3 regions of the Cellulomonas pasadenensis genome follow, and region 1 is predicted to be linked to each of the others. Evidence: predicted binding sites of a transcription regulator. Region 1 holds the regulator's gene; each other region holds the start of a gene.
What was found. The regulator LexA, encoded in region 1, represses DNA repair genes until DNA is damaged. The targets are predictions, from matches to a motif close to TCGAACANNTGTTCGA.

Region 1 (4,054 bases):
GCTCCGGCACGGCGACCGCGGGCGCGCCCGACGTGCTGCCCGGGACGGAGCGCGCGGGCCGCGCCGAGCGCGTGGACGCCGGCCGCTGGCGCGGGCTCGACGTCGGCAGCCCGTTCGACTACCCGCGGCAGGGCATCTGCTACGTCGCGCGCCGGCTGCCCACGCCCGGCCGGGAGCCGGCGACCGACGCGCAGCTCGACGAGATCGCGACGCTCGTGGAGGCCGCCGGCGGGCGCACGCTCGGGCTCTTCACGTCCCGCCGCGCGGCGCAGGTCGCCGCCGAGGCGATGCGCGAGCGGCTCGACGTCCCCGTGCTGCTGCAGGGCGACGACCAGCTGCCGACGCTCGTCGCGCAGTTCGCCGCCGACGAGCCGACCTGCCTGTTCGGGACCCTCTCGCTGTGGCAGGGCGTCGACGTGCCGGGGCCGGCGTGCCGGCTCGTCGTCATCGACCGGATCCCCTTCCCGCGACCCGACGACCCGGTCAGGTCCGCGCGGTCCGACGCCGTCGCCGCGGCGGGCGGCAACGGGTTCATGGCGGTGTCCGCGACGCACGCGGCGCTGCTGCTCGCGCAGGGGGCCGGGCGCCTCGTCCGCTCGGGGGAGGACCGCGGCGTGGTCGCGGTGCTCGACCCGCGCCTGGAGACCGCGCGGTACGGCGAGTTCCTGCGCCGCTCCATGCCGCCGTTCTGGCGCACGACGGACCGCGACCTCGTCGTCGCCGCGCTGCGACGCCTGTCGGCGGCGGGCTAGCCTCGCCGGGGGACGTGCCGCCCGGGCGGGCGCGTCCCGTGCAGCGGAGCCCGTGACGAGGGGAACGAACGCCATGACGCAGGACATCGAGGGAGACGACACCGCGCTGACCGTGCCGACGCCGCAGCGCCGCACCTCGAAGGTCGGCATCGTCGGCGCCGGCGCCGTCGGGTCCACGATGGCGTACGCGGCGCTGATGCGCGGTGCCGCGCGGACCGTCGCGCTCCTCGACGTCAACCGGCAGAAGGTCGAGGCGGAGGTGCTCGACCTCAGCCACGGGATCCAGTTCATGTCGATGGCCGAGGTCGTCGGCTCGGACGACGTGTCCGTGCTCGCCGACTGCGACGTCGTCGTCTTCACCGCGGGTGCGAAGCAGCGGCCGGGGCAGTCCCGCCTGGACCTGGCGGAGGCGACGATCTCGCTCGTGCGGACGGTGCTGCCCGGCATCGTCGAGGTCGCGCCGAACGCCGTGTACGTGATGGTGACGAACCCCGTCGACGTGGTCACGTACGCCGCGCTGCAGATCTCCGGCCTGCCGCCGGCGCAGCTGTTCGGCTCCGGCACCGTCCTGGACTCCTCGCGCCTGCGGTACCTCATCGCGCGGCACACCGGGGTGGCGGTGCAGAACGTGCACGCGTACGTCGCGGGCGAGCACGGCGACACCGAGCTGCCGCTGTGGAGCTCCGCGTCGATCGGCGCCGTGCCGCTGCTCGAGTGGCCGGGCGTCGGCGGGCACGGCCCCCTCACGAGCGAGGTCCGCGAGTCCATCGCGCGCGAGGTCGTCGAGTCGGCCTACCGGATCATCGAAGGCAAGGGCGCCACCAACTACGCGATCGCGCTGGCCGGGTCCCGCATCATCGAGGCCGTCCTCAAGGACGAGCGCCGCATCTTGCCCGTGTCGTCCCTGCTCGACGGGTACCTCGGCATCTCGGACGTGTGCCTCAGCGTGCCGACCGTGGTCGGGTCGTCGGGGGTCGCCGAGCGGCTCGAGGTGCCCATGTCGTCCGACGAGCTGCTGGGGCTGCGCCGGTCGGCCGAGGCCGTCCGGTCGGTCGCCCGCCGCTTCGGGTTCTGACGCCCGCCGCCGCACGCGCTCCCGGGAGGGGCGCGTGCGGCGGGCGGGACGCGCGGGACCCGTGGGTGCGCCGGGCGGTCAGAGGCTGCGCAGCACGCTGACGACGCGTCCGAGGACGGTCGCCTCGTCGCCGAGGATGGGCGCGTACGCCGCGTTGTGCGGCAGCAGCCAGACGTGGCCGTCGGCGCGCTTGAGCGTCTTGACGGTGGCCTCGCCGTCGATCATCGCCGCGACGATCTCGCCGTTCTCCGCGACGGGCTGGCGGCGCACGACCACCCAGTCGCCGTCGCAGATCGCCGCGTCCACCATGGAGTCGCCGGCGACGCGCAGCAGGAACAGGTCGCCCTCGCCGACCAGCTGGCGCGGCAGCGGGAACACGTCCTCGACGACCTGCTCGGCCAGGATCGGCCCGCCCGCCGCGATGCGGCCGACGACGGGCACGTAGGACGGCGCCGGTGCGCCGTCGCGCTCCGGCGCGTCGGTGCCCAGGTCGAGGCCGCCGGCGGGCGGCAGCGTGCCGACGGTACGGGCGTCGTCCGGCTGCACGACCTCGATGGCCCGGGGGCGGTGGGGGTCGCGGCGCAGGAAGCCCTTGCGCTCCAGCGCCGTGAGCTGGTGCTTGACGCTCGACGGGCTGGTGAGGCCGACGGCGTCGCCGATCTCCCGCATGCTCGGCGGGTAGCCGCGCGTCTCGACGGAGGCACGGATCGTCTCGAGGACGAGGCGCTGCCGTGCGGTGAGGCCGTCCGACGCCTCCTCCGCCCCGAGCGCGACGACGGTCGCGCCGGCGTCCGCGACGCCCTGCCCGGCCGCCTCGGCCGTCCTGGTCCCGCCCTGCACGCCCACGGCGCCTCCTGCTCCCTGCGGCGCGTCGCGGTCGTCCCGCGCGCACCCGCCTCGTCACCTGCCCCGCGTCCCGGCCCTGGACGCGGCCCCGGGGTGCGGGTCGGTGTCCGTGCTGGTCAGCGGCTCGTGTCGGTGGTCGGTGGTGCACTTCCTGACGCGCCCCAGCCTAGGGGCGCACGGGTGCCGGATCAAACATCTGTTCGAGCGTGTCTCGACGGATGTCGGGGGCGTCTGCTAGAACTCGTACAGACGTTCGACGAACAGGTGTTCGACACCAGGTGCTCGAGGCGACGGAGGTCAGGGACATGAGCGCGATGACGATCGGACCGGCGGTGCGCGGCGGACGGGCGGCACGGACGCGCCCGTCCACGACGGGCCGCGCGACGACCCACCTCGCCGCAGGACGGACGGCCGCGGGTCGTACGGCGGCGGGTCGTGCGGCGGCGGGGCGTACGGCGGTCGAGGGGCCGCTGCGCCTGACCGCCCGGGGCCGTGCCGTGGTGTGGGGGCTGGCCGTCGCGCTCGCCACCGGCGTCGGGGGAGCGGCGGTCTCCGCGCAGGCGGACGGCCCGCGCGCGGCGACCGAGGTGCAGCGTGTCGTCGTCGCCCCGGGCCAGACGCTCTGGGGGCTCGCGGCGGAGGTCGCCGCGCCGGGCGAGGACGTGCGCGACGTCGTGCTCCGCCTGATGGAGCTCAACGAGCTGCCGGCCGGCGGGCTGCAGGCGGGGCAGACGGTGGTCGTCCCCGTCGGCTGACGGGTAGCGCCGGTCCCGTCCGGGCCGGGTGCCGCCGGGCACGTGCTTGCGACCCCGCCCACGCACGGCCTACCGTCACGACGTCCCACCGGTCGACGGGCGCCTCGGCGGCCGCGGCACGCCGCTCCCGAGAGGTCTCCCGTGCACTGTCCGTTCTGCCGGCACACCGACTCGCGCGTCGTCGACTCGCGCACGTCCGACGACGGCTCGTCGATCCGCCGTCGTCGCCAGTGCCCGAACTGCCACCGGCGGTTCACCACGGTGGAGACGGCCAGCCTGTCGGTCGTGAAGCGGTCCGGCGCCACCGAGCCGTTCAGCCGCGAGAAGATCGCGAACGGGGTCCGCAAGGCGTGCCAGGGCCGGCCCGTGAGCGAGGACGACCTGGCGCTGCTGGCCCAGAAGGTCGAGGAGACGCTCCGCTCGGCCGGGTCCGCCGAGATCGACGCGTACGAGATCGGTCTCGCGATCCTCGGGCCGCTGCGCGAGCTGGACGAGGTCGCCTACCTCCGGTTCGCGAGCGTCTACCAGGCGTTCGACTCGCTCGACGACTTCGAGTCGGCCATCACGGTGCTGCGTGCGGAGCGCGAGCAGCAGGGCCGCTCGGCGGCGCCGCAGGACGCCTCGGC
Region 2 (4,054 bases), on a different contig from region 1:
GCCGGTTGTCCCGCTGGTGCAGCCCGATGGAGGGCTCGTCGAGGACGTACAGCACGCCGACGAGGCCGGAGCCGATCTGCGTCGCGAGCCGGATACGCTGCGCCTCGCCGCCGGACAGCGTGCCGGCGGGGCGCATGAGCGACAGGTAGTCCAGGCCGACGTCGAGGAGGAACCCGAGCCGCGCCTGGATCTCCTTGAGCACCTGCGCCGCGATGGCGCGCTCGCGCTCGCCCAGCTCGAGCTGGTCGAGGAACACGCGCGCCTCGTTGATCGGCAGGTCGCACACCTCGGCGATCGAGCGGCCGCCGACCCTCACCGCGAGCACCTCGGGCTTGAGCCGCGCGCCCTTGCACACCGGGCACGGGACCTCGCGCATGTAGGCCTCGTACTTCTCCTTGCTCCACTCGGACTCGGTCTCGGAGTGGCGGCGCTCGAGGAACGTCAGGACGCCCTCGAAGCCGGTGGAGTACGTCCGCTCGCGGCCCCAGCGGTTGCGGTAGCGGACCTTCACCTCGTGGTTCTCGCCGTGCAGCACCGCGTCCTTTGCACGCTTGGGCAGGGCACGCCAGGGCGTGTCCATCGAGAAGCCCATGTCCTGCGCGAGCGCGGTGAGCACGCGCGTGAAGTACTCGGACGACACCTGCGACCACGGTGCCACCGCGCCCTGCGCGAGCGAGAGCTCGTCGTCCGGGATGACGAGGTCCGGGTCCACCTCGAGCCGCGAGCCGATGCCGGTGCACTCCGGGCACGCGCCGTAGGGCGCGTTGAAGGAGAACGTGCGCGGCTCGATCTCGTCGAGCGTCAGGACGTGGTCGTTGGGGCAGGCCCGGTGCTCGGAGAACCGGCGCTCGCGCTCGGGGTCGTCCGCGTCGGCGTCGACCAGCTCGACGACGAGCAGGCCGCCCGCGAGCAGCAGCGCGGTCTCGACCGAGTCGGTGAGCCGGCGCTGGACGCCGTCGCGCGACACGAGCCGGTCGACGACCACCTCGATGTCGTGCTTGAGCTTCTTCTCCAGCGTCGGCGGCGTCGCGAGCTGGACGACCTCGCCGTCGACCCGTGCGCGCGAGAACCCCTTGCCCTGCAGCTCGCGGAACAGCTCGGAGTACTCGCCCTTGCGCCCGCGGACCACCGGCGCGAGCACCTGGTAGCGGGTGCCCTCGGGGAGCTCGAGCAGCCGGTCGACGATCTGCTGCGGCGTCTGCGCCGTCACGCGCTCCCCGCAGACGGGGCAGTGCTGCGTGCTTGCGCGCGCGAAGAGCAGGCGCAGGTAGTCGTAGACCTCCGTGATGGTGCCGACGGTCGACCGCGGGTTCCGGTTGGTCGACTTCTGGTCGATCGACACCGCGGGCGAGAGACCCTCGATGAAGTCGACGTCGGGCTTGTCCATCTGGCCGAGGAACTGGCGTGCGTACGCGGACAACGACTCGACGTACCGGCGCTGCCCCTCGGCGAAGATCGTGTCGAAGGCGAGGGACGACTTGCCGGAGCCCGACAGGCCCGTGAACGCGATGAGGGCGTCACGGGGCAGGTCGAGGTCGACGTTCCGCAGGTTGTGCTCCCGCGCTCCGCGGACCACCAGGCGATCGTTCACAGCGGACCACTCTACGTGCGACCTCCGACAATCGCACACGTGTTCGACGTCACGCCGCCGCCGGGAACACGCGGTCCCGTCGCGCGGCGGAGACCAGAGGCCCACCCGCCCGCGGACGCGTCCGCTCGCCGGGCGGCACGGTGCCGTCACGGAGAGGATGGGCGGCACGACCCCGCCCGGCACCTGCCACCGGGCGACGAGCGCGGCCGGTCCGAGCCGGCCGGGAGGACGGAGATGACGTACACCGGTGACGTGCGGGCGGGTGGGCCCACCGACGTCCGCGTCCTCGACGACGCGGAGATCCGCAAGGCGGCCGTGGGCCCCGACGGCAACAACGCCTACCTCGTCACGTGCCGCCGCTCGGGCGCCCAGCTGCTCGTCGACGCCGCCGCCGACCCGGACCGGCTGCTCGCGCTCGTGCGCGAGGGGTCGGGCTCGGCCCGTCTCGACGTCGTGGTGACGACGCACCGGCACGCCGACCACCTCGGCGCCCTCGCGTCCGTCGAGGCGGTCACCGGCGCGACGCTCGCGGCGGGCGCGGACGACGCGGACGCGATCGCGGCCGCCCTCGACCGACCGGTCCCCCGGCGGCTCGTCCACGGCGACACGCTCACGGTCGGACACCTCGTGCTCGAGGTCGTCGCGCTGCGCGGGCACACGCCCGGCTCGGTCGCGCTGGCGCTGCGCGAGCCCGAACGGGCCGTGGCGCCGGACGCCGTGCCGCACCGGGTCCACCTCTTCACCGGCGACAGCCTGTTCCCGGGTGGCCTCGGCGCGACGGGCGGCGACGCCGAGCGCTTCGCGCGGTTGTACGCCGACGTCGTCGAGCGCGTCTTCGACCGCTTCGGCGACGACACCTGGGTGTACCCGGGGCACGGCGCCGACACCACGCTGGGCGCCGAGCGACCGCACCTCGCCGAGTGGCGGGCGCGGGGCTGGTGAGGCACGCGCGGCGCCCCGCGGCTCAGTCCTCCAGCGGCCCGAGGACCGACGCGGCCACCGTCGCGTGCGCCGACTCGTCGTCCGACGGGTGGTACATGCCGGCGAGCACGTCGCGGTAGAGCCGCGCCAGCTCGCTGCCTGTGAAGTACGCGCCGCCGCCCGACACCCGCAGCGCGAGGTCGACCACGTCGCGCGCGGTCTCGGTGGCGCGCACCTTGACGCCCACGAGCTGCGCGAACCAGCGGCTGCCGTGGTCGGCCCGCTCGTCCACGTCCCGCGCGAGGGCGAAGACCTGCAGCTCGGCGCCGTCCTGCGCGAGCGCCGCGTCGGCCACCTTCCACCGGATGTCGGGGTCCTGCGCGTAGCTGCGGCCGCCGTGCTTCATCGACGTCCGGCGCCGCGCGTGCGCGACGCCCAGCTCGAGCGCACGCCGGCCGATGCCGGTGTACACGGCCGCGAGCAGCACCTCGAACACCGCGAAGAGCGCGAACATGAACGGGTCGGCGCTCGGGCCCACCGGGAGCCGCCGGTACACGCGGTCCGCCGGCGCGTACGCACCCTCCAGCACGGTCGTCGCCGACTGCGTCGCCCGCATGCCGAGCGTGTCCCAGTCGTCCTTCGTGGTGACGCCGCCGTCGGCGCGGGACACGACACCGTGCACCAGCCGCGGGTCGTCGGGGTCGGAGTCGTCGAGGCCGAACGTGGCGAGCCGCGTCCACACCGGGGACAGCGACGTGAAGATCTTCGTGCCGGAGTAGCGGTAGCCGCCGTCCCCCGCCGGCTCCGCCCGCGTGCGTGAGCCGAACATCACGAGGTCGTTGCCGGCCTCGGAGTTGCCGAACGCGAACACCTCGCCCGCGGCGGCGTCCCGCAGGACGAACTCGACCGAGTCGTCGCCCCGCGCGACGAGGAGGGCCGCGAGACCGGTGACGACGAGGTGCATGTTGACCGCGAGGGCCGTCGCGGGCGCCGCAGCGGCGAGCCGGACCTGCTCGCGCGCGACCTCCTCCAGCGTGAGACCGGCGCCGCCGAGCCGCTCGGGCACGAAGGCGGTCAGGTAGCCCGCGGACACGAGGTCGGCGAGGTCCTCGTGCGGGAACGTGTTGTCCCGGTCGTGCGCCTCGGCGCGGGCGTGCACCCGTGCCAGGAGGTCGTCGGTCAGCAGGGTGCGCAGGGACCGGGTCATCGGCCGCCGCCCGTCGTGGAGGTCATGCACCCACTCTGCCACCGGGCCACGACGCACCCTGCTCGGACCGGCGGGCCGTGGCGCGCCTCACCTGCGGCAGGATGACGGCCATGACGACCTTCGCCGTCCGCTACACCTACGACGACCGCACCGACGTCCGGGACGTCGTGCGGCCCGAGCACCGCGCGTGGCTGGCCGGCCTCGCGGACGCCGGGACCCTGCTCGGGTCGGGCCCGTTCGCGGACGACGGGACGCCCGGTGCGCTGCTCGTCCTGCGCGCCGGTGACGAGGGTGCGCTGCGCGGCCTGCTGGCGCAGGACCCGTTCGCGCGCGAG
Region 3 (4,054 bases), on a different contig from region 1:
GTGCTCGACCCGAGCGTGAACGTGTCGCCGACGCGGGACTCGTAGACCATCTCCTCGTCGAGCTCGCCGACGCGCTTGCCGCCGCGCAGGCGGCCGCCCGTGCGCTCGGCGTCCGCGGGCACGTCGGACGCGCCGCCGTCGCCCGCGAGGAAGACGCCGAAGAGGCCGCGGTCCGGGATCGTGCCGCCGCTCGTGACCGCGAGGCGCAGCGCGCCGGGGCGGCCGCTGAGCACGTCCCGGACCCGGTCCCAGACGACGCGCGGGCGCAGCTCGGCGAACTCCTCCGACGGGTACCGGCCGGCCAGCATGTCGAGGACGGCCCGCAGCGTCGCCTCGCCGAGGGTGGCGAAGGGCGCCGCGCGGCGCACGACCCGGGCGAGGTCGTCGACCGTCCAGTCCTCCACCGCGACCATCGCGACCACCTGCTGGGCGAGCACGTCGAGCGGGTTCGTCGGCACGTGCAGCGCCTCGAGCTCGCCCGCCCGCATGCGCAGCGCGGTCACCGCCGCGGGCACGAGCTCGCCCCGGTACGTGGGGAACACGACCCCGTGGGACACCGCGCCGACCTGGTGGCCGGCGCGCCCGACGCGCTGGAGCCCGCTCGCCACGGACGGCGGCGCGCCGACCTGCACGACCAGGTCGAGGGCGCCCATGTCGATGCCGAGCTCGAGGGAGCTCGTCGCGACGACCGCCGGCAGCCGCCCGGCCTTCAGCTCCGACTCCGTGCGCGTGCGCTCCGCCCGGCTCATCGACCCGTGGTGCGCGCGCGCGACGATCGCGGCGGCGTCGCGCGTGTCGACGCCCACCGCGGTGCCGCTCTGCGCCGGTGCGGCCGCCGGCTGCAGCGCCCCGGGGTCGGGCAGCTCCACGCCCTGCCGCTCGGTCCACACCTCGTTGATGCGCGCGGTGAGCCGTTCGGCGCCGCGGCGGGAGTTGGTGAACACGAGCGTCGAGCGGTGCGCCGCGACCAGGTCGACGACCCGCTCCTCGACGTGCGGCCAGATCGACGCGCGCGGCGTGCCGTCGGCCCGCCCGCTGAGGTCCCCGTCGCCGAACCCGCCGTCGTCCGCCGGGGCCGACGCGCCGGGCGCCGGGCCGCTGCCCCGCGCGGCCGACGCGAGGTCGCCGAGGTCGGGCACCGGCACGACGACGTCGACCTCGATGACCTTCTGGGACGGCGGCTGCACGACCGTCACGCGGCGGCCCCCGTCGGCGGGGGTCCGGGCGCCGCCCAGGAACGACGCGACCGCGTCGACGGGGCGCACGGTGGCGGACAGCCCGACCCGTTGCGCCGGCCCGGGCCCGCCCTCGCGCTCGAGCAGCGCGTCGAGCCGCTCCAGGGACAGGGCGAGGTGCGCGCCGCGCTTGGTGCCCACGACGGCGTGGATCTCGTCGAGCACGACCGTCCGCACGCCCGCCAGGCCGGCCCGCGCGGCCGACGTCAGCACGAGGTACAGCGACTCGGGCGTCGTGATGAGGATGTCGGGCGGCGTCGTGGCGAAGGCGCGGCGCTCGGCCGGTGGCGTGTCGCCCGTGCGGATGCCCACGGTGACGTCGGGGAGGTCGCGGCCGCGCCGCGTCGCCGCCTGCCGGATGCCGACGAGCGGCGAGCGCAGGTTGCGCTCGACGTCGGTGGCGAGGGCCTTGAGCGGCGAGACGTAGAGCACGCGGCAGCGCTGCACCGGGTCCTCCGGCGGGTCGCCCGTGAGCAGGCCGTCGAGCGCCCAGAGGAAGGCCGCGAGCGTCTTGCCGGAGCCGGTGGGCGCGACGACGAGCGCGTGGTCGCCGCCGGCGACGGCCTCCCACGCGCCCGCCTGCGCGGCGGTCGGCGCCGCGAACGCGCCGGTGAACCAGTCGCGCGTGGGGGCGGAGAAGCGGTCGAGCACCACCGGGCCATTGTGGTGGCAGGGTCCGACAACCGCGCGGGGCGCGTCCGGCGCCGCCGACCGCCGTGCCGCCCGGTGCCGCGCCGTGCCGCCCGGTGCCGCCGACGGCCGCGGGCGGTGGCAGGCTGGTGGGGTGAGGTACCGCGAGCTGACCGACCTGGTCGACGACGTCCTGGGGCCCGTGCAGGGGCGCCTGATGATGGACGAGCTCGTCCTCGACGCGCTCGGCAACCGCACGGGTGCGCGGGCGCTCGCCGAGGGCGTCGAGCCCCGGGCGGTGTGGCACGCGCTGTGCGACGCGCTCGACGTGCCCGAGTCCCGGCGGTGGGGGAGCGACCCGCACCGGCAGGCACCGCCGCGCCGGCGCTGACGGCCCGCGGCGAGGGCCCGGCGCGCACGAGGTCGGCGCCGACCGGGCCGGTGCGGCGGCGCGCCGCGTGTCGCGACGCCTGGTCGAACACCTGTTCGGCTATGGTGGTCGCAGGTGACGACGACCGAGCCGTCCCCAGCCCCGCGCGGCACCACCGCCGTCCACGGGTCACGGGGCGTCCGGCCGGGATGTCGGTGGTCGGGCATACCGTCGCCTGCGACACAAGGACCAGTCCCCGCAGGTGCAGCGCGACGCTGCTCGAACACGACGAGGTAGACATGCCCGCTCCGGACCGCGCCAAGGCCCTCGAGGCCGCTCTCGGCCAGATCGACCGCCAGTTCGGCAAGGGATCGGTGATGCGCCTCGGTGACGACGGCCGCGCACCGGTCGAGGTCATCCCCACCGGCTCCGTCGCCCTCGACGTGGCCCTGGGCATCGGCGGCCTCCCGCGGGGCCGCATCATCGAGGTGTACGGGCCGGAGTCCTCCGGCAAGACGACGGTCGCGCTGCACGCGGTCGCCAACGCGCAGAAGGCGGGCGGCATCGCGGCGTTCATCGACGCCGAGCACGCGCTCGACCCGGAGTACGCCAAGAAGCTCGGCGTCGACACCGACGCGCTCCTCGTCGCCCAGCCGGACAACGGCGAGCAGGCGCTCGAGATCATGGACACGCTGATCCGCTCCGGCGCGATCGACATCATCGTCATCGACTCGGTCGCGGCGCTCGTGCCGAAGGCCGAGATCGAGGGCGAGATGGGTGACTCGCACGTCGGTCTGCAGGCCCGTCTGATGTCGCAGGCGCTGCGCAAGATCACCGGTGCCCTCAACGCGTCGGGCACCACGGCGATCTTCATCAACCAGCTGCGCGAGAAGATCGGCGTGTTCTTCGGCAGCCCGGAGACCACCACCGGTGGCAAGGCCCTGAAGTTCTACGCCTCGGTGCGCATGGACATCCGCCGCATCGAGACCCTCAAGGAGGGGACCGACGCGGTCGGCAACCGCACGCGCGTCAAGGTCGTGAAGAACAAGATGGCGCCGCCGTTCAAGCAGGCGGAGTTCGACATCCTCTACGGCGTGGGGATCTCCCGCGAGGGGTCGCTGATCGACCTCGGCGTCGAGCACGGGTTCATCCGCAAGTCGGGTGCGTGGTTCACGTACGAGGGCGACCAGCTCGGCCAGGGCAAGGAGAACGCGCGTCGGTTCCTGCGCGACAACCCCGACCTGGCGGAGGAGATCGACAAGAAGATCAAGGAGAAGCTCGGTATCGGGGCGCGCGTCGACGCACCGGCCGAGGTCGACTTCTGAGCCCGCGGACGGGCGACGGGGTTGGCCGGTCCGCGGCGGCACGACGCCGCGGCCGGCCCGCCCCCGAGCCGCCCGAGGACGGTGCCGCGGCCGCCGACGCCGAGCCCGACCCCGAGTCGGTGGCGCGCGCGATCGTCCTGCGGCAGCTGAGCGCGGCGCCGCGCAGCCGCGCCCAGCTCGAGGACGCGCTCGCGCGACGCGACGTGCCGGAGGAGGTCGCGGTCCGCGTCCTCGACCGCTTCACCGAGGTGGGGCTGATCGACGACGAGGAGTACGCGCGGATGCTCGTCCGCTCGCGGCACCGCGAGCGAGGCCTCTCCCGCCGCGCGCTCGGCACGGAGCTGCGCCGCAAGGGCATCGACGACGAGACGGCCGCCGCCGCGCTCGAGGAGGTCGACGGCGACGACGAGGAGCAGGCCGCGCGCGAGCTCGTCGCCAAGAAGCTGCGCGCCACGGCGTCCCTCGCGACGGAGGTGCGCGTGCGCCGCACGTAC

Region 2: uvrA (excinuclease ABC subunit UvrA) is a predicted target of LexA. The motif match lies at 1,623-1,638, and genes of this name have one in related genera.
Region 3: recA (recombinase RecA) is a predicted target of LexA. The motif match lies at 2,340-2,355, and genes of this name have one in related genera.

The regions. Positions count from the first base shown of each region.
Region 1 is NZ_JBFTEP010000077.1:10,302-14,355, forward strand. It holds gene AB6N23_RS11785 (ATP-dependent DNA helicase) at 1-752, shown strand, start outside; gene AB6N23_RS11790 (L-lactate dehydrogenase) at 826-1,827, shown strand; gene lexA (transcriptional repressor LexA) at 1,906-2,673, opposite strand; gene AB6N23_RS11800 (LysM peptidoglycan-binding domain-containing protein) at 2,979-3,428, shown strand; gene nrdR (transcriptional regulator NrdR) at 3,570-4,054, shown strand, end outside.
Region 2 is NZ_JBFTEP010000002.1:24,177-28,230, forward strand. It holds gene uvrA (excinuclease ABC subunit UvrA) at 1-1,591, opposite strand, end outside; gene AB6N23_RS00655 (MBL fold metallo-hydrolase) at 1,826-2,533, shown strand; gene AB6N23_RS00660 (acyl-CoA dehydrogenase family protein) at 2,556-3,719, opposite strand; gene AB6N23_RS00665 (YciI family protein) at 3,830-4,054, shown strand, end outside.
Region 3 is NZ_JBFTEP010000012.1:33,640-37,693, forward strand. It holds gene AB6N23_RS03345 (Lhr family helicase) at 1-1,889, opposite strand, end outside; gene AB6N23_RS03350 (DUF3046 domain-containing protein) at 2,020-2,256, shown strand; gene recA (recombinase RecA) at 2,535-3,560, shown strand; gene AB6N23_RS03360 (regulatory protein RecX) at 3,680-4,054, shown strand, end outside.